Bernardetia sp. MNP-M8: one gene and its partner. The protein of the gene in region 2 binds, or shares a complex with, the protein of the main gene of each other region. Links are inferred from orthologs where the notes say so. Each region holds a gene or a part of one and is shown on either strand. Other genes may lie near its edges. The genes, in order: hisH and hisF.

Region 1 (11,493 bases), 480 kb from region 2 along the record:
CTTTTCGTAATTGTCTTTTCATCTGTTTTTTCTGAAAGCCAATTTGCTAAAAAACTTCTTCCTACACTTGTGTGGGTGCGTGATATATAAGAGAAAAGACTTGTTTGTCCGAAAATATCCAAATCTTTGATGTAAGCGTGCAGAACATCATAAAATTCCATTCCATCATCTAGATTTTCGAAATTATACTCTAATCTTTCATTTTCTTTTTCTAAAAGAGTAATTCTTGTTTTCCAATAATTTCTTTTTTGTTCGGATTTTTGATATAATTTTACTAAAAAAATAAATCCAAAAAACAAGAGGAAACTAGAACCAGTTACGATTTGCCAGCCTTCATTAAGCAAAAAATAAAGAACTACTAGAGCAGCAAAAAAATAAACCAGTCTAATTGTTGCAATCAAACGAGATTGATTTTTAAATTTTGAAAAGATCTGATTAGCTTCTGAAAGATAAGATTGATACATATTAGAGTAGATAATTGTCAGTTAATAACTATTTGTATTATAAAACATTGTTTAAAAAATGTAATATTAAAAGTAATAATTTGTATTTTAATCACTTAATAATTATTGAAAACAATCTGAAATAATAAAGGTTTTATTTTAAATAAAGTGTACTTTTGCGTGCTTTTATGACTGCACTTAATCGCTCAATTACTCATTAATCTATATTTTCTTTGGAGAAAACGAGTCTAAAAAATGAGATTGCAAATATACATAATACTCTACAAACAGACTTCAAAAAAGCACTTGTTTGTAGAGTGATTTTACAGAACAATTCTTAGTTCTGTGTTTTTTAACCTAAATTAGTAGCTTTTACTAATTAAAAATTTAATTTTTAACTTACTTTTATGTCAATAGATAAAAAAGAAAATGTTATATCGACTTTCGAAACTGAACAACACGTATTAAAACTTCGTACTGTTGAGCCAACCGATGCAGCCGATATTGAAGAAATATCAAAACTGATTTATGCAAAAGATCAAGCGTGGACGAAAGAGTCAATTATGAAATTGCTTGAAATGTTTCCAGAAGGACAGATTTGTATAGAAGACAAAGGAAAAGTAATTGCTTATGCGCTTAGTATGGTAATTGATTATTCCAAATTTGGAGATAATCATACTTATCATGATATTGTAAGAGATAATTTTATAAATCACGACGACGATGGAGATGTTATTTACGGAATTGAGGTAAGTGTAAATCCAAATAGCCGTAATATGCGTTTGGGAAGACGTCTTTATGATGCTCGTAAAGAATTATGTGAAAATCTAAACCTAAAAGGGATTATTGCTGGAGGACGTATGCCAAACTTTAGTAAATATTCTGATTCGGTAACACCTAGACAATATCTAGAGAAAGTACGCCAAAAAGAAATTTACGATCCTGTTTTGACATTTCAATTGAGTAATGGTTTTCACGTAAAAAAAGTATTGCGCAATTATTTACCTGATGATATAGAATCAGAAGCATACGCAAGTCTTTTAAAGTGGGATAATATTTATTATGAAGAAAAACCTGCTCTTGTAAACCAACCAAAAGAAGTTATACGTATTGGTGTGGTTCAGTGGCAGATGCGTAATGTAAAATCAGTAGAATCGTTTTTTGAGAATGTTGAGTTTTTCGTAGATGCGCTTAGCTCATACCGTGCTGATTTTGTTCTCTTCCCTGAATTTTTCAATGTTCCTTTGATGGCAGAGTTTAATGAAGAAGATACAGCAAAGGCAATTCGAAAACTAGCAGAATATACCGAAGAAGTTAGAGATAAACTTGTGGGTTATGCTGTTTCTTATAATGTAAATATTATTGGAGGAAGTCTTCCTTTATATGAGAATGGAAAGCTCTATAATGTTTCTTATTTGTGCCGTCGTGATGGAACGTGGGATGTTCAATACAAAATTCATATTACACCAAGTGAAGTAAATGATTACGGAATGGTTGGTGGAAACAAAGTAAAAGTTTTTGAAACTGATGTAGCAAAAATTGGTATTTTAATTTGTTATGACTCAGAATTTCCAGAGCTTTCTCGTATGATGGCAGAAGAAGGAATGCAAATTTTGTTTGTTCCTTTCTCTACTGACATGCAGAATGGTTATATGCGTGTACGTGTTTGTTCTCAAGCTCGTGCTGTTGAGAATGAATGTTATGTAGCCATTGCAGGTAGTGTAGGAAATCTTCCAAAGGTAAAAAATATGGATATTCAGTTTGCTCAGTCGGCTGTTTTCTCACCTTCAGATTATTCTTTTCCTAATAATGCCATTATTGCAGAAGCAACTCCAAATACAGAAATGACAATGATTGCTGATGTAAATCTTGATTTATTGAAAGAATTACATAGTCATGGTAGCGTTCGTAACTTAAAAGACCGACGCACTGATATTTATTCTTTGAAATGGAAGAAGAAAAGTGAAGATAAGTAAATAAAATAGTTATTAGTGATAAATTGTAAGTGATAAGAAATAGTACATTTATAATATTCAATAACTTTTCTTTTTCTATTATCATTTTTTCATCAACATAAAAAAGTCTATTTCAAAATATTTTGAAATAGACTTTTTTAGTTTTAATAAAATAAGGAGAGAAAACACAGGTACAAGCCCGTCAATGAATGACATCCCTGCCCTGATCACTTCTCCTTTTGCCTTTGTATAAAAAACAGGGTTAAAACCCTGTCCAATTGAATGTAGTTGCTAATAATTTAATTTACAATTTAGCATTTACAATTCAATACTACATTCCCATTCCACCTAAATCCATACCAGGGATATTAGGCATCATTCCTTCTGTGCTTTTTTGCATGTGTTCTTTACTTTTTTCTTCTGCGCCTTCTAATGCCTTGTTTACTGCTGCTACAATTAAATCTTGTAACATTTCTTTATCATCTGCTTTTATAATATCAGCATCGATATCTAGTTTAATGACTTGTTTTTTTCCGTTAGCTACTGCTTTTACCATTCCACCACCTGCTTCTCCTTCGGCTGTAATATTTACGAGTTGTTCTTGCACTTCTTGAAGTTTGGCTTGCATTTCACGCACTTTACCAAACATTTTCATCATGTCTTTCATATCGAATAGGTTTGTTAGTTAATTCTTATCAATTTTTATAATTCGTTTGAATGAAAGTAAAATTACAAAAATTATTGTTTAAATTTTATTTTTTCACTTTGACTTTCAAATTTTCAATTCAGTTTTATCTTAATGGAACGTTTAGTTTATTAAAAAGTTTAAAATATACGCTACATTTAAAACCATAGTTCTAAATCTTGTTCTATAAAACCAATTGGTAAGAGAATTTTTTCTAACTCTTCTTTTTTATAGATTTGATTTACCAACTGTTGCAAGCTATCATTTAAGAAATTATCTTCTATACTAATTTCTTGAATAATTGCGCCTCTGCTTAATTTTATTTTGATTCTATATTCTTGATTTTTGAACGTAATTTTTCTAGTAACTTCACTCGCTGGCGAACGTCCCCAAATCCACTCAAAAGATTTATACTTTTCTTGTGCTAATTTTTCTATTTCAATTATCTCATCTTCTGTTAGTCTATGCAAATGAAAAGGTATATTAAAATACAATAGAATAAAATGAGCCAACTTTTCTTCAAACTCTTCTATTGTTAGAATATCTTCATTATCATTCTGTTTTAAAATATCTTTGATATTCATTACTTTACTTCTTACTGATTTAAGACTTTTTGAATTAACTTCGATATTTGTAGGAATTGTTATAGCTTTTTCTAGTTTTTCTAAATCTGTATCAAAAAGAAGTGTTCCGTGTGTGATAAAACGGTGTTTGTTGGTATACTGAGCTGTACCTGTGATTTTTCGTTTTTCTCCTTTTTCATTTTCTAGCCAAATGTCTGAACGCTTACCAATAGAAGCATTTAGATTTACTGTTTTCAAAAACTCTACAATAGGAACTAGCAGTGAATCATAATTAGCTACCATTTTTGTGTCTAATGGCTTTATAAAGCTAAAGTTTAGATTATTCAAATCGTGATATACAGTTCCACCACCCGAAATACGACGAGAAAGAAAAATATCTTGAGCATTGAGATAATTAAAATTCATTTCTTCCCAAGCATTCTGATTTTTTCCCATGACTAAGGAAGGTTCATTTCTGTAAAAAAGTAAATACTCACTTTCTTTATCAGTAAAATTAGATAGATATTCTTCTAAAGCGAGATTAAAAAATGGATAGTGAGAGGGTGAAAAGATTAGTTTCAAAATGAGTTAAATTTTATATAGGATGGTAAATAAGCTCAAAAATAGTTTTGCAAAAATACTCTAAAAATTTATTTCTTTATTTTCTTTTAAAAAGAATAAATAGTGTCACTTCAGTTTATTAATCCAATCTTTCTCTAAAAAACCATCCTCAATTTCACTCAAATCAAGGTTTGGGTCAAAAAATAATTGACTTCTACGTCCATTCAAAGTTACATAAACTTCTGCTCTAATTATCGGATTTGGATTTTCTTTTGTGGTATATTTCTCCTCCAAAAAATGAGCATATTGTAAAATCATATCAGACTGAAAAGCCATTTGTTTTTCTTGATGTTTATTCAAAAATTCACTATTATCCACAACTCCTTCTTTTCCTGTTTTCGGATTTTTGACATAGAATGTAGCACTTCCAAACTTTTCCATAAGCATTACTCGCCACGAAAAACGATAGCCTTCTTCTTTCCAAAAAAGTGTTTCATTATAGGGCTGACTTGCATATAGCATAAAACGAAAAGGAAATAAAAACTGAAAGATGAAATAAATAGTTAAAACATACAGCCATTTCTTAGAAATGAATTGAAAATTTTTGAGTGGATTTAAAAGTAAATGAGAAGATTGTTTTTTGTTAGAAGAATGAAAAGTAAAATATTTGGAAGTTGTCAGTGAGGACACCGACAACGGTAAGAGTTTATTAAAAAATAAAGAAATAAAATTTAATACTGCTTCGTGATACTTTGCTTCGAAGAAAATCAAAGTTAATGCAATCATAACTACTGGAAAAACGCCAATTTGAAATAAATATCCTGTCATAGCGTGAAAACCAACTACTGCAAAATAAGCAAATAGGCGAGTTTTTCTATAAAATAACGCAAAAGGAATTAATAAATCATACAACATTCCTGTCCACGAAAAAATATAAGCTGTAATTTCATACGGCATCAAAAAACCAAAAATCGGCATATCATAATGAGGAGGAAGCCAAATTTTGAGGGGCATTGCATCAAAAAGCCATTCAGAATTAAGTTTTGCTAATCCTGCATAAAAATAAGTAATGGAAAGTTGAAGCTGAAAAATTAAAATCCAAGCACGAGAAATAGAGAGTGAAGGCAAAACATAAAAAAGATTGAATAAAAAACTTTTTAGATTATACTTACTTTGTCTTTCAAACTTAACTTTCTTTTTGCTTTTGTACCTACCAACGCCAAAAAGTAAACAATCCAATGAATAAAAACGATTCGCAGGAGCAAAAATGAGCAGAAATGCCACCAAACTCACAAAATAATAATGATTGAGATAATAAGTAAGGTCGATAAGTTGGCAATACGTGAAAGTCAGAAATAATAAAATAGCAGAAAGACGATACAAAAAACCAAATGCAACGCCCAAACTTGCCAAAATCAAAACCACATGAACAGCATACATTCCATAACTATTCAACGGCTCAACCCACTCAAAACCAAAATACTTAAAATGAAAAACAGGCTTGATATAATGTTTTTCTATCCAACCCATATACCAAAAACGAAGCGTACTAAAAAAGATAAGTAAACCAAATAAGATTCGGAAACTTACTAAAGGAGCTATTGAAATGGGTTCTTTGAGGAAGTTTTTACCATAGTTTTCGACTCTCATTTTTTATTTATTTTTTAACAGCCGAGGCACGACTAGGGTAAAAAATAGCCATATTATTGTTAGTGTAGTATTCATAAAAATCATACTAGTGGCATAAAAATGATATCCTGTATCTTCAAAAAACAGATATAGAAAAAATAAATCAGATATCAATAATATAAATATAGGTATATATATTAAAAATTTTATTTTAAAAATCTTAGACAAAAAAGAAATTGATAAAACTATAAAATATATTATATGAAAAAATAAAATAAGTAAAATAAAAAAAGAATGTAGTTGTTTACCTTCATTATTACTAGGTGTAAAATATATATTCAGAGTAAAAAGACTTAAAATAAAATTTGTCAAAATTGTTTTGACTTGAGTTCGGAGTATTTGTTTTGATGTATACATATATTGATATGAAAAAATAAGTTCTGTAAAAAAACCTTTTTCATTCTAAAAAACAAACTACACTTTCAAAAAATTCTTCAAAAGCTCTTCTCCAGCATCTGCACTTTTTTCTGGGTGAAACTGTGCTGCATAAAAATTATCTTTTTGTAAAGCTGCCGAAAAAGGTAAGATATAATCACAAGTGGCAACAGTATCTTTGCATAGTTCTGCGTAATAGGTATGTACAAAGTAAAATTGAGAAGGATTATTTACTTGATTAAATAAATTACTATCAAATAATTTTCCTTTTAAATCTTGCGTTGTATTCCAACCCATGTGAGGAACTTTATCAACCGAATTAGTTGGTTTGAATTCTTTTACGTTTACATCAAAAATCCCTAGTCCTTTTGTGTTTCCTTCCTCTGTATGCGAACAAAGAAGCTGCATTCCAAGACAAATTCCTAAAACAGGTTGTTTGAGTGTTGGAATAAAAGTGTCTAAATCTGCATTTTTGAGTTGTTGCATAGCAGATTCTGCGTGTCCAACCCCTGGAAAAATAACTTTGTCAGCCGAACGTAGTGTTTCTTTATCAGCACTTACCACAGCATTTATTCCTAAACGCTGCAAAGCAAAATCAACAGAACGAATATTTCCTGCTTTATAATCTATGATTACTATTTTCATATCTTATTATAAAACCCTAAGGGTCTCAGAAGCCCCTTAGGGTTTATTAAATTTGTTTTAAACTCCTACACTTCCACTTTTTCCTTTTGGTGGATTTGTTGGAATGACTCTTATTTTTTGATTTGTTTTGTCTGATTTATTTTTTGGAGTTATATCTTGTACTTCCAAAGGTCTAGCTGTTTTGTCTTGATCTTTGACTAATGCCAATTTTAAAACTTCTCCAGCTTTTTCTACAAAATGAAACTTCATTCCTTTAATATAATGCTCTTCAATTTCCTCAATGTCTTTTTGATTGCGTTTGCTCATCACAATTTCATTGATTCCAGCACGTTTGGCAGCTAATATTTTTTCTTTGATTCCACCCACAGGAAGCACTTTTCCATGCAGCGTAATTTCGCCAGTCATTGCCAACTGATTTTTGACTCTTCTACGAGAATAAGCAGAGACCATCGCTGTAAGCATCGTAATACCAGCCGAAGGACCATCTTTTGGAACTGCTCCAGCAGGAACATGAACATGCAAATCGTATTGGTCAAAAAGTTGATGGTCAATTTCCCATTCTTCTGCATTGGCTTTCAAATAAGAAAGTGCTGCACTAACCGATTCTTTCATTACATCTCCCAATCGTCCAGATAAAGTAGTTCTGCCTTTTCCTTTACTCAAACTGACTTCGATAGACAAAATCTCGCCTCCATATTGAGTCCAAGCTAGTCCAGTTGCTACACCTACTGTTTCATTTTCTTCAAAAAGTTCTTTATCAAAAGAAGGTTTTCCTAGTATTCTTTCTACTTCTTTTGGTGTAATTTTCTTTTGATAGTCTTCTTCCATAGCCACTGATTTGGCTACACTTCTACAAAGAGAGGCAATTTGTCTTTCCAAACTTCTGACACCTGATTCTCTTGTATAACCTTCTACTACAAAACGCAGTGTTTCGGCAGTAAAACTAACATCTTTTGCTTGAAGTCCGTGAGCTTTTCTTTGTTTGGCTATTAAATGTTGTTTGGCAATTTCAATTTTTTCTTCAATTGTATATCCAGAAACTTGAATAATTTCCATTCTATCACGAAGAGCTGGCTGAATAGTATCTAATGAATTTGCTGTAGCAATAAACAAAACTTTAGATAAATCATATTCTGTTTCTAGATAATTGTCTACAAAAGTATCATTTTGCTCTGGGTCTAAAACCTCCAATAAAGCTGAAGAAGGATCTCCACGAAAATCGCTACTTACTTTATCAATTTCATCTAAAACAAAAACAGGGTTTGAAGAACCTGCTTTTTTTACATTTTGCATAATTTTCCCAGGCATTGCACCAATATAAGTACGACGGTGTCCTCTAATTTCAGATTCATCGTGCATTCCACCTAACGAAATACGCATATATTTTCTACCAAGTGCCTTTGCAATAGATTTTCCTAGAGAAGTTTTGCCCACCCCTGGAGGTCCATACAAACACAAAATAGGACTATCTAATGAATTTTTGAGTTTCAGAACAGCTAAATATTCTAAAATACGTTGCTTTATTTTTTCTAATCCATAATGCTCTTTATCTAATACTTTTTTTGCATTATGTAAATCTAAATGGTCTTTTGTAGTAAACTGCCAAGGCAAATCTAACATGAATTCCAAATAAGAAAGTGTAATGGAATAATCAGGAGAAGCTGGATTCATACGAGCAAAACGTTCTACTTCTTTCAAGAAAAACTCTTTTGTTTCTTCACTCCACTGTTTTTCATCTGCTCTTATATGCAGTTTATTTATGTCTTTATCATTTTCATCTCCAATTTCATCTTGAAGAGTTTTGATTTGTTGGCGAAGAAAATACTCTTTTTGTTGCTGGTCTAAATCTGAATTTGTTTTTTCTTTTATATCACTTTTGAGTTCTAAAAGCTGAATTTCACGGTGCATAATCTTTAAAAGCTGCACAGCTCTGTCCATTACTTTTGGAAGTTCTAGTAACTTTTGTTTTTCTTTTACCTCTACATTTGTATTGGCAGATAGAAAATTAATTAAGAAATTAGGACTTTCAATATTTTCTAAAGCAATTTGGGCTTCTGGTGGAATATCCGAACTCAAATGCAAAATTTTAAAAGCTGCTTCTTTTATAGATTCTATAAGAGCTTCTTTTTTACGTCCGTCATTTTTCTTACTTCCTTTTGAGTTATCTAATGAAAAATCCGTCAGATAATTTACTTTACCAATTAAGAATGGTTCTTCTTGTGTAATTTCATGAAGTTCAAAACGTTGCTTGCCTTGTACTATGATAGTTGTATTACCATCAGGCATCACAATCTTTTTTACTATTTTGGCGACTGTTCCCACAAAATGCAAATCAGTTTTTTGTGGTTCGTCTTCCCCCAAGTTTTTTTGAGAAATTACACCAATATAACTCTCGTCTCTATATGCTTTCTTTATTAAACGTAGAGATTTCTCACGCCCTACAGTAATAGGCATAATAATTCCAGGAAATAAAACAGTATTTCTGACAGGTAAAATAAATAATTCTTCAGGCAAATCGTCTTCTAGTTCACGAGCTGAATTTTCTAGTTCTTCCAAGTCTATTTGAGGAATATCATCTTCGGTAAAAGGCACTTTTATATTTTTCAAAAAATGTATATGATTTTAGTGTATTTGAATATCAAAATTAGAAAGAATAACTATAACAACAAAAAAGTGTCAGATTGTCAGTGCTTGATTAAAAAAACACCTGTAAATCTGAATGAAATTGTTATAAAATTATACGAATTACTCTTAAAATATCTATAAATATAGTCTAAGTATAAATCGCAATCAAAAACAGATAAAATTATTTTTGATTACAAAACTATTTGCAAGCTATGTACCAAGCCTCTTTTTTGTTTTTACGAAAAAATAATAGGGCAAAATGGCAGATAAATAAGTTATTTGGTTGTTGGTGTCGCTACACTAAAACACCAACAAAGGCGAGTAATACCTTTTATCATGTCGTTATTAGTAATAAACCTTATCACGGTTTGCATTAAGATACTTCAGATTTCCAGTCTGAACATCAAAAATAGTATTTTATCAAATTTAATAGTTTGGAAGACTGTTATACAAAAATAAATGTAATAACCTTTAATAAAAATACCAATAACGACATATATACTAGAATAATTTGCCTTTTTTGAAATGACTATTTACTCTCTTTCAGAAAGTTCTAACCAACGCATTTCTTTTTCATCAAGCGCATTTACAATGACTTCCATTTCAGCACTCCATTTTGAAATTTTATCATAATCAGTTTCTCCACTATTCATAAGAGAAACTAATTCTTCTTTTTGCTTAGTAAGTTTTGCAATTTCTTTTTCAGTAGTTTCTAATTCTTGCTTTTCTTTGAAACTAAGTTTGTTAGAAGTATTTGTTTTTACTGGTGCAATCGAATGAGCATTTTTGTTAGAAGGTTTGTTTTGAGATTCTTTTATTTTCTCTAATTCCTCTTCTCTATAATCAGTATAATTTCCATTAAAATCTCTAATTTCTCCTTCGCCTTCAAATACAAAAAGATGTTCTACTAGATTATCTAAGAAATACCTATCGTGAGAAACCAAAATCAAACAACCACCATAATTAGATAAAAATTCTTCCAAAACAGAAAGCGTTTGTAAATCTAAATCATTGGTAGGCTCATCAAGAATCAAGAAATTAGGCATCTTTATCAAAATCTGTAAAAGCTGCAAACGTCTTTTTTCTCCTCCCGAAAGTGTACCTACGTTTTTGTATTGCTGTGCTGGTGGAAAGTTAAATTGAGTAAGCAGTTGCGAAGCCGAGACTTGATGACCTTCTGAGACTGTCGCCATTTCTCCAATCGCTTGAATGACTTCAATAACACGCATAGAATCATCAAAAGAAGGAGGCATTTGGGTATAATATCCAAAGTGTGTATTTTCTCCTTTTTCAATATGCCCTTTTGTTGGTTCTAATGCACCTGTCAAAAGAGAAAGGAAAGTCGATTTGCCTGCTCCATTTTTTCCTATAATTCCAATTCTTTCTCCTCTTACAAATTTGTAATTAAATTTATCAAGGATTTTCTGTCTTCCTTTTTCACTTTGAAAATCAAAACTCACATCGTGAAGTTCAATAATTTTCTTTCCTTGGCGTTTTGCACCAAATTGAATATCCATGTTATTTCCTTCTGGACGTGTACTTGCCTTTTCTTTTATACCTTCAAAGGCTTCTACTCTATATTTTGCTTTTGTGCCTCGTGCTTTTGGCTGTCTTCTAATCCAATCCAACTCTTTTTTCATAAGTTGGTGTGCTTTATCTGCTTCGGTGTGCGCTTGTGCAATTCGTTCAGATTTTAATTCTAAAAATTGTCCATAATTTGCCTCATAACGATAAATATGACCGTTATCCAACTCAAAAATTCGATTACAAATTTTATCTAAAAAGTATCTATCGTGAGTAATAAGGAGTAAAGTCGTATTGGAAGAAGCCCAATAATTTTCTAACCATTCGATAGTTGCTAAATCCAAATGGTTGGTAGGCTCATCCAAAAGCCACAAATCTGGCTCGTCTAAAAGGAGTTTTGCAAGTGCAACACGCTTTTTTTGTCCCCC
Region 2 (11,665 bases):
CTGGTGGACTTTGCCCTGTTTCTATGAGTTTTTTAAATTCTTCAGTCTGTTCGGTAAGGCTGGCAATGGTTTCATAATCATTATGAAATTCCATTTTATCTATAAGCTGTCTGCCCAAAATTCCTTGGCATTCATCAGCTAAAAGTTCTCGGACTTTATCAAATCCTAATTTTGATTCTATATTTTCGGGATAAACCATGTTCAGTTATCAGTAATCAGTGAAACAGTGACCAGTTAATTTCAAGTAGCTGACAGTTTAACTTCGTTGAGGGCTGAAGCCACTTCAACTGTCAGAAATAGAGTGATTCTTGTGAAACTGTTTTAGTATTTTTATTTTGTAATGCTTAGATAAACTCAATAACCCATTTTCTTTAGTTTTGATTCAAAAAGATAAAACTTTTTTTGAAGAGTCTGTAAATCAATGACTTTTGTTTCAATAATTTGTTGAAAATTCTCTAAGATTATAGATTATTTTGTTTACTAATAAGAATGATATAGCTTTAATAAAACTTCTGATAGATTAAGCAGATAAAAATATAAACAAATTTTAAAACACTGTATTAACAGGAACGTCATTGTCAGTTTCTGACCGACGAGATAGTTAATTAATCACCCAATTTTGAAAAAACTAACTTCATGACTACTTTTGTCTAACATTATGGTTTCTCAAAAGATTAGCTTTTTTTGATTCAAATTTATATCTAATGTTTATTTAAAATTATAGCCTTTATTTTTCCAATGAAAATATATAACCAACCTGCTCGCAACGAGTGGGAATCTATCTGTACTCGTCCTACTTTTTCTTTAAAACAAATTGAAACACAAGTTCAAAATATTCTACAATCTATTAAAGAAGAAGGCGATACAGCTCTCAAAAAATTTACAAAAGAATTTGATAAAATAGATATAGAAGATTTTAGAGTAAGCGTAGAAGAACTTCAAGAAGCTGAAAATCTAGTTTCTGAGTCACTCAAAACGGCTATTAATCACGCTTATAAAAATATTTTAATCTTTCACCAAAGTCAACAAGACCAAGTAAAGAAAGTTGAAATTACAAAAGGAATTACGTGTTGGAGAAAAAGTGTAGGTATAGAAAAAGTAGGTTTGTATATTCCGGGGGGAACTGCTCCTCTTTTTTCTACTGTTTTGATGCTTGGAATTCCTGCCAAAATTGCTGGCTGTAAGAATGTAGTTTTGTGTTCTCCTCCCAATAAAGAAGGCAAAATTCACCCTGCTATTCTCTATGCTGCTCATCTTGTAGGTGCAACTGATATTTTCAAGATTGGAGGCATACAGGCGATTGGTGCAATGGCGTATGGAACGGAGTCTGTGCCAAAAGTATATAAAATTTTTGGTCCTGGAAATCAGTATGTAACGGTTGCCAAACAACTTATTCAAAATGAAGGAATTGCAATTGACATGCCTGCTGGTCCTTCTGAAGTAGCTGTTTTGGCTGATAAAAGTTGTGTTCCTAGCTTTGTAGCTGCTGATTTGCTTTCTCAAGCCGAACATGGAAAAGATAGCCAAGTTATTTTGATGACAGACAATGAAGAAACAGCAAATCAAATAAAAGCAGAAGTAGAAAAACAGCTAGAATCACTTCCTAGAAAAGAATTTGCTCAAAAATCGTTAGAAAATAGTCGTTTTGTTGTCTTGAAAAACAGACAAGAAATTTTAGATATGAGTAATTTTTATGCTCCTGAGCATTTGATTATTGCTCTTGAAAATCCAGAAGAAGCAGCCGAACATATCATTAATGCAGGTTCTGTGTTTTTAGGAAATTACACACCTGAGTCTGTTGGAGATTATGCTTCTGGCACAAATCATACCTTGCCAACAGATGGACATGCAAGAGCTTATAGTGGAGTTTCATTAGATAGTTTTGTCAAAAAAATTACATTTCAATCTCTTACAAAAGAAGGACTGAGTCAAATTGGACAAACAGTAATTGAGATGGCAGAAGCAGAAGAATTAAAAGCTCATGCAAATGCTGTTCGTGTTAGATTATAAAAGATAGAAATGCTGTCAAGGCTTGTTGATTTGAACCTTGGCAGCTACTATAAAATAAAATTTCGTCATTGATTTTTAATTTCTTACATAAAATAGCGTTATATTTGGGTTAAAATATGTTTTTTTAGTAATCCTTCTGTCTATTCTAATCAGCAACAATGCGAAATTATTTATTTAGTTCTTTTTTATTTTTGGTTTTTCTATCATTTTTTGTGTTTCCTACAAAAGCTCAGTTTGTAACAAATGATGGTGAAAGGCTGACTGTTGAAATGTGTTTAGAAAAATCTGAAGGGCGCAAAAATCAAGGTGATTATAGAGGAGCAAGTGATTTTTTGAATAAAGCAGCTCTAATCCATTGGGACAAAAAAGAATTGCGACCAGCCATTACTTATTTTCAAAAGTCATTAATTTTCAATCAGAAAGTAGATAATCAGAGTGGAATGTATGGCATTTATAGTAACCTTGCTACTATTTATGCCGATTTAGAAAAATTTGATTCTGCACTTATTTTCTTCCAAAGAACATTAGAAGGACGAAAAAAACAAGGTATAAAAGAACCTATTATTTCAGCTCAAATAAATACGGCTGTTGTTTTAAATAATCTCAAAAGACACGATGAAGCAGCCAAGCAACTAGTAGATGGATTAAGTTTAGCAAAAGAATCCTTTGATTTGGAACAAATGAGAAGCATTTATGGAATGCTTGCCGAAACCTACGAAAAAGCAGGAAACTCTGAAAAAACAAAAGAATATTTTGAATTGTATCGCAATTTTCATGAGATGTCACAACAAAGAAAAATGGCTGTTGTGAGTGCAGAAGCAGACAAAGCAAGACTACAAGCAGCTTTAGCAGAAACAGAAAAACAACGAGCAGAATTAGAAATTGCCTTAAAAAACACCAAACTACAAGAACAAGAAAAAAATATAGAAAGTAAAAATGATGAATTAAATAAACTAGAATCTAATTTCACAAAACAAGAACTAGCCTATAAAGTCCTTCAACAAGAAACAGACTTACAAGAAGCCAAGTTTGCCCAAGAACAAGCCGAAAATGAACAGAAAATAGCAAGACAAAGACTTTATATCGGAGGCATTGCAGCTATTTTATTACTTGCTCTAGTAGGAATTATTTTTATTTATAGAAGCAGGCAACAAAAAAAGAGAGCCAATTTAGAATTACAAGATAAAAATGACGAGATTAGTTTTCAACAAATGCACATCATGCAACAAAACCATGAGTTAGCGAAAGCTGTAAATGAAATTGAAGATAAAAATCATCAAATTACATCTAGTATTACTTACGCAAAACGCATTCAAGAGGCAATGCTTCCCAATATTGCCAATATTCAAAAAGCACTACCCGAATCATTTGTCTACTTTCGTCCTCGTGATATTGTAAGTGGCGACTTTTACTTTTTTCATCATTTTGAGGAAGAACAAAAAGTAGTTTTAGCTGCTGTTGATTGTACAGGTCATGGCGTACCAGGAGCATTTATGTCTATGATAGGAAATGAAATTTTGAGTAGAATTGTAGCAGAAAATAATATATGTTCGCCTGCAAAAATTCTGACTCAGTTAGATAAAGGAATTACAACAGCTTTACACAAAGACGAAACAAATATCCATGATGGAATGGATTTAGCTCTCGTTTGTATAGATAAAAAGAATAAAACCCTTACTTTTGCAGGAGCAAAAAACCCTATTTTTTATATCCAAAATAATCAATTAGAGGTAATAAAGGGCGATAAGATGCCTATTGGTGGTTCAGAAAGAGAACATAAAAGTGAGTTTACAGAGCATGTTATTGATATTTCTATTCCAACCACATTTTATATTTTTTCTGATGGTTTTCAAGACCAATTTGGAGGAGAGCGAGGACGCAAGTTTATGGTAAAAAACTTTAGAGAGCTACTATTTGATATTCATACAGAAGATACAGCAGAACAAAAACAAATTCTCTATCAAACTTTTAAAAATTGGATAGGAAACGAACATAAACCAATTGACGATGTACTTGTAATTGGTGGTAGAGTTTAGAATATTTATTCTGAATGACGTTTGAAATAGTATTTTTTGTAAATTTGTAGTGTTAAAATTAACTTTAAATAAAAAGTAAGAAGATAAGATAAAATAATATGGTAAAGATTGGAAATGTAGAGTTAGGCGACTTCCCTCTTTTGCTTGCACCGATGGAAGATGTAAGTGATCCTCCTTTTCGTGCTGTCTGTAAAGCCTGTGGTGCAGATATGATGTACACCGAATTTATTTCGGTAGAAGGATTAATAAGAGATGCAGATAAGAGTGTAGAGAAATTAGATATTTTTGATTACGAGCGTCCTGTTGGTATTCAAATTTTTGGTGCTGAGCTAGATTCTATGCTTTTGGCTACCGAAATTGTTGAACGAGAAAATCCAGAAGTTTTGGATATAAATTTTGGTTGTCCTGTCAAAAAAGTTGTTTGTAAAGGTGCAGGAGCTGCAATTTTGAAAGATATTCCTAAAATGGAACTCTTATCAAAGGAAATTGTAAATAAAACCAAACTTCCTGTTACGGTAAAAACCCGTTTGGGTTGGGATCACGATTCTATAAAAATTTTAGAAGTTGCAAAGCGTTTGCAAGGGGTTGGTGTTCAGGCACTTTCTATTCATGGACGTACTCGTAAGCAGATGTATACAGGAGAAGCTGACTGGTCGTATATTGCAGAAGTCAAAAATAGTCCTGATATTCATATTCCTATCTTTGGAAATGGCGATATTGATTCTCCTCAAAAAGCATTAGAATACAAAAATCGTTTTGGTGTTGATGGAATTATGATAGGACGTGCAGCCATTGGTTATCCTTGGATTTTTAGAGAAATAAAACATTATTTGGCTACTGGCGAGCTTTTACCACCTCCAACATTAGAAGAGCGTTTGGACATTTGTAGAAAACATTTTATGTTTTCTTTAGAATGGAAAAGAAGTGAAATAACAGCAATTAATGAAATGAAACGTCATTATGCAGCTTATTTTAAAGGATTAAGAGGAATTAAACAATATAGAATGCGACTTGTTCAGTCTAGTAGTTCACAAGAAGTATTTGATATTCTAAACGAAATTGAAACTCAATATGCAGGAATAGAGTTTGTCCACGAATATTAATCAATAAAATTACCAAACAGACAAAATGTCTGTTCTACATTAAACCAAAAATATCATGAAATTTATCAAATCTGTTTTTCCAGTCATTACATTAGCTGTTTTGTTTTTATTTTCTTCTTGTGATGAAAACAATATTTATAGAAATCATGAAGACGTAAATTCGGTAGGTTTTAAGTGGAATATGAGCGATGAGAAAACCTATAAAGTAAATGTAGAAGAAGCAGGAATGTATGATATTTCGATAGAATTACGTCACGGAATAGCCATTCCTTATCAAAACCTTTTACTTACACTTACTTACGAAACGCCAGATGGAAAAGCATCTGAAGAAAAAGTAGATTTTACATTACGTGATGCTGGTGGACGTGCAGTAGGCGAAGGTGTAGGCGAAACATATGATACAAGACAAGTGGTGATGTCTAATTCCGAATTAGAAAAGGGAACATATACTTTCAAAATAAAACACGCAATGCCAAAACAAGATCCTATAAATCCAGTCTTGGAAGTCGGTTTGGTAGTGGATAAAGTAAAGAAATAAATCTGTAGCGTACCTTTTAAGGTGCGAAAATGTAATGTAGCCTTTAGGCTGCGATTTATGATTAGATAAAATAACTATGAATCTTCAACTCATTCCTGCCATTGATTTAATTGATGGTAAATGTGTTCGTCTTACGCATGGCGATTATGACACACAAAAGATATACAATTCAGACCCTTTAGACCAAGCCAAAATCTTTGAAGACAAGGGAATAAAACGTCTTCATATAGTAGATTTGGATGGCGCAAAAGCTGGACAACCAAAACACTTACAAATTCTAGAAAAAATTGCTTCTCAAACTGATTTAGTTATCGATTTTGGTGGAGGAATCCGTCATTCTGATTCTATTAAAAGTATTCTTTCTAGTGGTGCTAAAATGGTAAGTGTAGGAAGTGTAGCTGTAAAAAATCCAGAGATGTTTGAAAGTTGGTTATCTGAATTTGGTGGAAATTCTATTTTATTGGCTGCTGATGTTCGTGGTGAAAAGCTACTTACAGATGCGTGGAAAAAAGAAAGTGAATTTACCATTTTTGAGTTTATTGAAAAATGGAAACAAAAAGGACTTACCCAATTTTTTTGTACTGATATTACCAAAGATGGCGCATTAGAAGGCTTAAATACTGACTTTTATGGAGAATTAAAAACTAAATTTCCAGATCTTACAGTCATAGCTAGTGGAGGAGTAACCAGTCAAGATGATTTAGTTTTGCTTGATAAATTAGGCGTTGATGGTGCAATCGTAGGAAAGGCAATTTATGAAAATAGAATTACTATTTGATTTTATAATTCATTAATAATTTATCATTCACAATTAATAATTCAAAAACTTTGTTATCCAAAAGAATAATTCCCTGTTTAGATATAAAAGATGGTCAGACCGTAAAAGGAGTTCAGTTTGAAGAACTTCGTTTTGCTGGCGACCCTGTTGAGTTAGGCGAAAAATACGCAAAAGAAGGAGCTGACGAACTTGTTTTTTTAGATATTACAGCCACGCATGAAAAGAGAAAAACACTTAAAGAACTAGCTCTCCGAATTGCCAAAAACTTAAATATTCCGTTTACAGTTGGTGGTGGTGTGAGTAGCGTTGAAGATGTTTCTGTTTTGCTAGAAGCTGGTGCAGATAAAGTTACCATAAATTCGGCTGCCGTTCTGAATCCAAACCTCATTGAAGAAACTTCCAAACGTTTTGGTAATCAATGTATTGTCATTGCGATTGATGCTAAAATGAATGTGTCAGGAATAAACAAAGGAAAATGGGAAGTACACACAGGAGGAGGACGAAAAAATTTAGGAATTGACCTTTATGAATGGGCAAAAGAAGCACAAGAACGAGGAGCAGGAGAAATTTTGTTTACCTCAATGAGTCACGACGGAACAAAAAATGGTTTTGCTTGTGATGTCTATTCAAAACTAAGTCAGATTTGTAGCATTCCGATTATTGCAAGTGGAGGAGCAGGAACTACACAGCATTTTGTAGATGTTTTTAATGAAGGAAGAGCGGATGCTGCCCTTGCTGCCAGTATTTTTCACTTTGGAGAAATTCCTGTTCCTGTTTTGAAAAAAGAACTTTTTGAGAAGGGAATTCATGTTAGGATTTAAGAGAAGATTGGAAATTAGGAATTAGGAAAAAGGCTACTTTTATTAAACTTGTTTTAATAAAAGTAGTTATAAATTGAAATTTCATACAATAAAAATGCTATTGTAGTTACTTCTACCTTCCTAATTCTAAATTGGTTTCTATGATTGTCAATACTTCTACTCAAGGTTGGGAAATAATTTTTCAACGAGCGCACGGACTTTTGGCTTCCAAAATTGGTTTTTATTGGCAAAAAAGAGAACGTCCAGAAAGATGGTTAGAAACGCTTACAGCCATTGCCGAACACGACGACGAGCAAATCGGTTGGAAAGGAATGTATCATATCACAGAAGCTGGTGCACCTCAAGATTTTTCTTTATCCAAATTTTCATTAGAACAAGCACAGAGGATTGCAGCCGTTTCTCGTTACAAATCTCAATGGATTGCCTTGATGATTTCGATGCATTTGTCTTATTTATACGAATCTTTAAGAGAAGAAAAAGCTGCAAAAGAAGAAGGACTGACTTTGAAAGAACATAAAAAAACGATTGAATTTTTGAATTTACAGAAAGAAAATCAGAAATTATTTCGAAAAAATTTGAAAGTAAATCAACAAGAAGCTCAAAAAGCCTATAATCTTATTCATTTTTGTGATAGATGTTCGCTTATTTTATGTAGACAGAATATTCCCGAAGACGGACGTAAAGTAGAAGTTTTTGTTTTGCCAAACGGAGAAAAAAGCTATTTACATCAACGAGAAGACAAAACAATTTGTATTACACCGTGGGTTTTTGAAGAATCCGAATTTGAGGTAAAGGTAGAAGTGCATTGTCTTTCTCAATTAAAATTTGAAAATGATAAAGAATTAGCCAATGCGCTTCCGTCTGCTACAATTATAGAAAAAAAATGGTTTTTTAGGAAGTAAAATTAGACCCTAAGGCTAGGCTGTTTAGAATTTCAAAAATTCTTCCTAGAAAAGATGATTATTTTAAATCATTTTATTTTTGTAGAAATTTAGCTGCGTAGCTGCGAAACATTGGTAGAATCGAAAAATATTAAGTTCAAAAAGCTGCGTAGCTGCGTAATATTGTTGTTTGGTATTTGAAAGTTATTAAATTTCAACATTTCGCAGCTACGCAGTTCTAAATACGGAAATTAATTTGATTCTCTACATCCGAAGGTCAGCGAGTCAGCGAAGCTAAACATTACGCAGCTATGCAGCTAAAATACGCTACATTTTTAAAAATCATAATTACAAAACTGCACGAAAAAATAACCAAATTATAAACACCCTACCCTAAGGGTCTGTATTTTATTTCATATCCTTTACTTTCTGCAAAACCTCTCTAGGTTCTGCACGTTTTTTATAATCTGCATCTAAGAAAGCATATACAATTTCATTTTCAGAATTTATAATATAGGTCGCAGCCAAAGGCAATGTATAAGAAGCGTCTCCATTATACTTTTCTAAACCCATATTTTTATAGGCTTCTCTGATAGATTCGTCCAATGGAAAAACAATTCCATAGTCTTTTGCTACTTTATTTCCTACATCACTCAAAACTTCAAATTCTAATGCGTTTTTTTCTTTTGTAGAAAGTGTACTATCTGGAAGTTCGGGCGTAATGGCAATTAACTCAATATTTTCAGCTTTTATTTCTGGTAAAATATCTTGCCAAGCAGCCAAAGTAAGATTACAATATGGACACCAGCCTCCTCTATACCACGTAATGATAGTATAACCATTTTTTGTTTTGTCGGCTAAAGTTATTTTTTTTCCTGTTGCATTTGGAAGTGTAAAATTAGGAGCTTTATCACCTTCTTTTTTAGAGTTGCCTATAATTCCACTTGCAGCTACTTTTTCGATGGCAGCTTCATACGTTTTTACTTTTTCTGGGTCTGCACGCTCTTTGAAAGCAGTTGCTTTATTTTCTAGTTGTTCGGTTAGTGATTGTATTTCTGTTTGGTTAGTTTCATCTACAAGCACTTCTGTTTTTGGTGTTGTTACTTCTACTTGTTCTTCGCTTTGTGCTTTTTTGTTATTGGAACATGAAAAAAAGCCAAAAGTCAGCAATAAAGAAAGAATAAATAAAATTTTTGATAACTTGAATGTTTTGTTAGTCATTTTGAAATGAATTTTCTAAAAAAATATAATTGATTGGTGTATTTCTTTCCCTCTATTTTTCTTGTAAAGATATATAAATCAGAACGTTTGTTCCAATTAGCTATGAAAAATTTGTAATTAAATAACAAATCCTTTTATTGTGAGTGAATAAAAGGATTTGATAACTAGTTTTTTAATTGCGTATTTGATAAAATATTTTTAATTTGAATAAAGTGTCTAATTTCATGGTTTATCACAAAACGAAATGTATCACCCAAATTAAATTTCAGAAGAGGAAGCGTAAGAGAAACCTTTGTTTTGTTCCAATCTACCTGTTGAGCCTTTTCTAAAAGTCGCATAAATTCATTTTGGTCATCGATAAAAGTGTCCAAAACTCGTCTATCTACGCCACTATGAATTGGGTTTTTGTCTTTGAAAGTCTTCATTTTGTTTCCAATTCGCAAAGAATGATTTGCTGTCGGACTTTTATTCTCACTTATCGAAACGATTCCTTTCTGAACAGGAAGCATAGAATTAGCTGAATAATTTCCTAAAAATCCACTTTTGAAAATGTAATCTTGATTTGATGTGAGTTTGTTTTTGTCTATTTTTTCATCAATTCGCTTTTCGATCTCTTCCAAATAAAAAATACTATATCGATTTAGATGTTCGATACATTCTAAGACAGTCCAACTTTCTGTATTCGGACGAAAATTTAATTCATCATTTGATAACTGTTGAAGCTGAACTGTTTTTTGAAGAATTGTTTTGATTTCTTCAATTAGACTCTGATTAAGTTTTGAGGTTTGTATTTTCATAGAGAAAGAATTTTAATAGTTTGATTATTTACTACAAAAATACAAGCCTTTATACTTTAAAACATTGATTGAAATCAAGAATTTGAAATAATCATAATTTTATACTACTTGATACTTATTCTTCTATCTATTAATTCTTTGTCTAAATAAAGCAAGTGTAGTCAAATCTTTGCCAATTCCGATGCGTGGAATAGAGTAATTTGCTGGTGCATTTTTATAACCAAAAAAGTTGACTGCAAACGCTATTTTGAAATAAGTAGGAGCTTGTCTGGTTACTTCTTCACTATATGACCCAAATGGATAAGCTAAATACTCACAAGTTTTATTTAACTGGCTTTCAATAGTAGCTTTTGAGTTAGCTAACTCACTTTGTACTTGTGTAGGAGTCATATTTTCTAAATACCCATGATTTACAGTATGCGATTCTACTTCAAAAAGTGAATTTGCTTCAATACTACGCAACTGATTCCAACTCATTTTTGAGTGTGAACCTCCTGTAGTTCCTACAAAACCTGTATGAACAAAAAAAGCAGCTTTAAAATTATGTTGCTCTAAAATAGGTAGCGCATTGGTGTAGTTTCCAATGTATCCATCATCAAAAGTAAGCAAAACACTTTTTTGAGGAACAACAGCATGATTTGTAACAACTTCATAAAATTCATCTAAAGAAAGCGTACGATAGCCTTGAGACTTGAAGAAATTCATTTGTTCGATAAAATTAGGTGTACTTACATCACTACCATATATAGGATTTGTCAAAACCTCGTGATACATCACTACCAAAGGCATTCTATCATACGTTATCAAATAGGGATTTTTGTAGTCTGTAGCTCTATTTTGTTTCACCAAAGCACGATAAAGAATTACAGAAACTTCTCCACGAGTAGTATTTTCATTTGCTCTGAAATTACGTTTGTTTGGATAGTTAGCGACCAAATTATTGATTGTGGCATTAGCTATGGAAGGTTTCGCCCATGTTGCTAGTTGAGAAGCATCATCGTAATAAGAAGATAAACGAGCTACATCTCCACCTGTCAGATTAAGTCCATTCGAAATTGCTACTAAAGATTGTGTACGAGTAAGATTTGCAGAAGGCATAAATGTTCCATCAGGATAACCAGATAAAAACCCACCACGATATGCCTTTTGAATAGCATTATAAGCCCAATGTGTTGTAGGAACATCAGGAAATTCGATGGCTGTGCGTATAGGTGTAGGATTCAAAACACTTGAAATAAAAGCTGCAAACTCTGCTCTTGTTAGAAAATTATTTGGTTTAAATGTTCCATCAGGATAACCTGAAGCGTAATTATTAGAAATAAGATATTCTATTTCAAACTTTGCCCAATGTCCATTAATATCAGAAACAGAGAATAATTGTTGAGGGGAGTTTAAATTTTTAGAAGAACTTGTTTTTTGATAGGATTTGGCAGAAGTCTCAGTGCAATCATGATGAGAAGCATTCTCCATAATCTCTTGA

What was found.
Region 1: the proteins of hisF (region 2) and hisH are in contact, whole or in part, in a crystal structure (PDB 6RU0), measured with the Thermotoga maritima proteins. The link is inferred for Bernardetia sp. MNP-M8 from one-to-one orthologs. Residues at the interface, in WP_004080486.1 of Thermotoga maritima: Met1, Leu2, Ala3, Arg5, Ser40, Glu41, Asp45, Glu46, Ala70, Glu71, Ile73, Asp74, Ile75, Pro76, Phe77, Asp98, Lys99, Ser122, Gln123, Glu161, Thr195, Leu196, Asn247, Arg249, Glu251; in WP_004080484.1 of Thermotoga maritima: Asn15, Arg18, Arg22, Arg117, Leu118, Pro119, His120, Met121, Gly122, Trp123, Asn124, Asn134, Gly135, Tyr136, Tyr138, Val140, Tyr158, Glu180, Lys181, Ser182, Ser183, Lys184, Ile185.

What each region holds. Positions count from the first base shown.
Region 1 is NZ_CP147012.1:4,754,819-4,766,311, forward strand. The notes cover bases 5,114-7,861. They hold hisH (imidazole glycerol phosphate synthase subunit HisH), read right to left. Parts: upstream 6,917-7,861; coding sequence 6,311-6,916; downstream 5,114-6,310. Other genes in these bases: V9L04_RS19220 (HTTM domain-containing protein), read right to left, coding at 5,114-5,857; lon (endopeptidase La), read right to left, coding at 6,974-7,861. In the rest of the region: V9L04_RS19200 (hypothetical protein), read right to left, coding at 1-464; V9L04_RS19205 (carbon-nitrogen hydrolase family protein), read left to right, coding at 851-2,419; V9L04_RS19210 (YbaB/EbfC family nucleoid-associated protein), read right to left, coding at 2,730-3,065; V9L04_RS19215 (lipoate--protein ligase), read right to left, coding at 3,242-4,228; more of V9L04_RS19220, read right to left, coding at 4,334-5,113; more of lon, read right to left, coding at 7,862-9,523; V9L04_RS19235 (ABC-F family ATP-binding cassette domain-containing protein), read right to left, coding at 10,075-11,493. UniProt on the Escherichia coli protein: IGPS catalyzes the conversion of PRFAR and glutamine to IGP, AICAR and glutamate. The HisH subunit catalyzes the hydrolysis of glutamine to glutamate and ammonia as part of the synthesis of IGP and AICAR.
Region 2 is NZ_CP147012.1:4,275,184-4,286,848, forward strand. What follows is about bases 5,481-8,400. They hold hisF (imidazole glycerol phosphate synthase subunit HisF), read left to right. Parts: upstream 5,481-6,515; coding sequence 6,516-7,286; downstream 7,287-8,400. Other genes in these bases: V9L04_RS17405 (gliding motility lipoprotein GldH), read left to right, coding at 5,481-5,687; hisA (1-(5-phosphoribosyl)-5-[(5-phosphoribosylamino)methylideneamino]imidazole-4-carboxamide isomerase), read left to right, coding at 5,764-6,465; V9L04_RS17420 (DUF3891 family protein), read left to right, coding at 7,427-8,188. In the rest of the region: V9L04_RS17385 (endonuclease MutS2), read right to left, coding at 1-199; hisD (histidinol dehydrogenase), read left to right, coding at 739-2,010; V9L04_RS17395 (SpoIIE family protein phosphatase), read left to right, coding at 2,169-4,046; tRNA dihydrouridine synthase DusB, read left to right, coding at 4,145-5,149; more of V9L04_RS17405, read left to right, coding at 5,205-5,480; V9L04_RS17425 (peroxiredoxin-like family protein), read right to left, coding at 8,576-9,388; V9L04_RS17430 (DinB family protein), read right to left, coding at 9,553-10,185; V9L04_RS17435 (S-layer homology domain-containing protein), read right to left, coding at 10,309-11,665.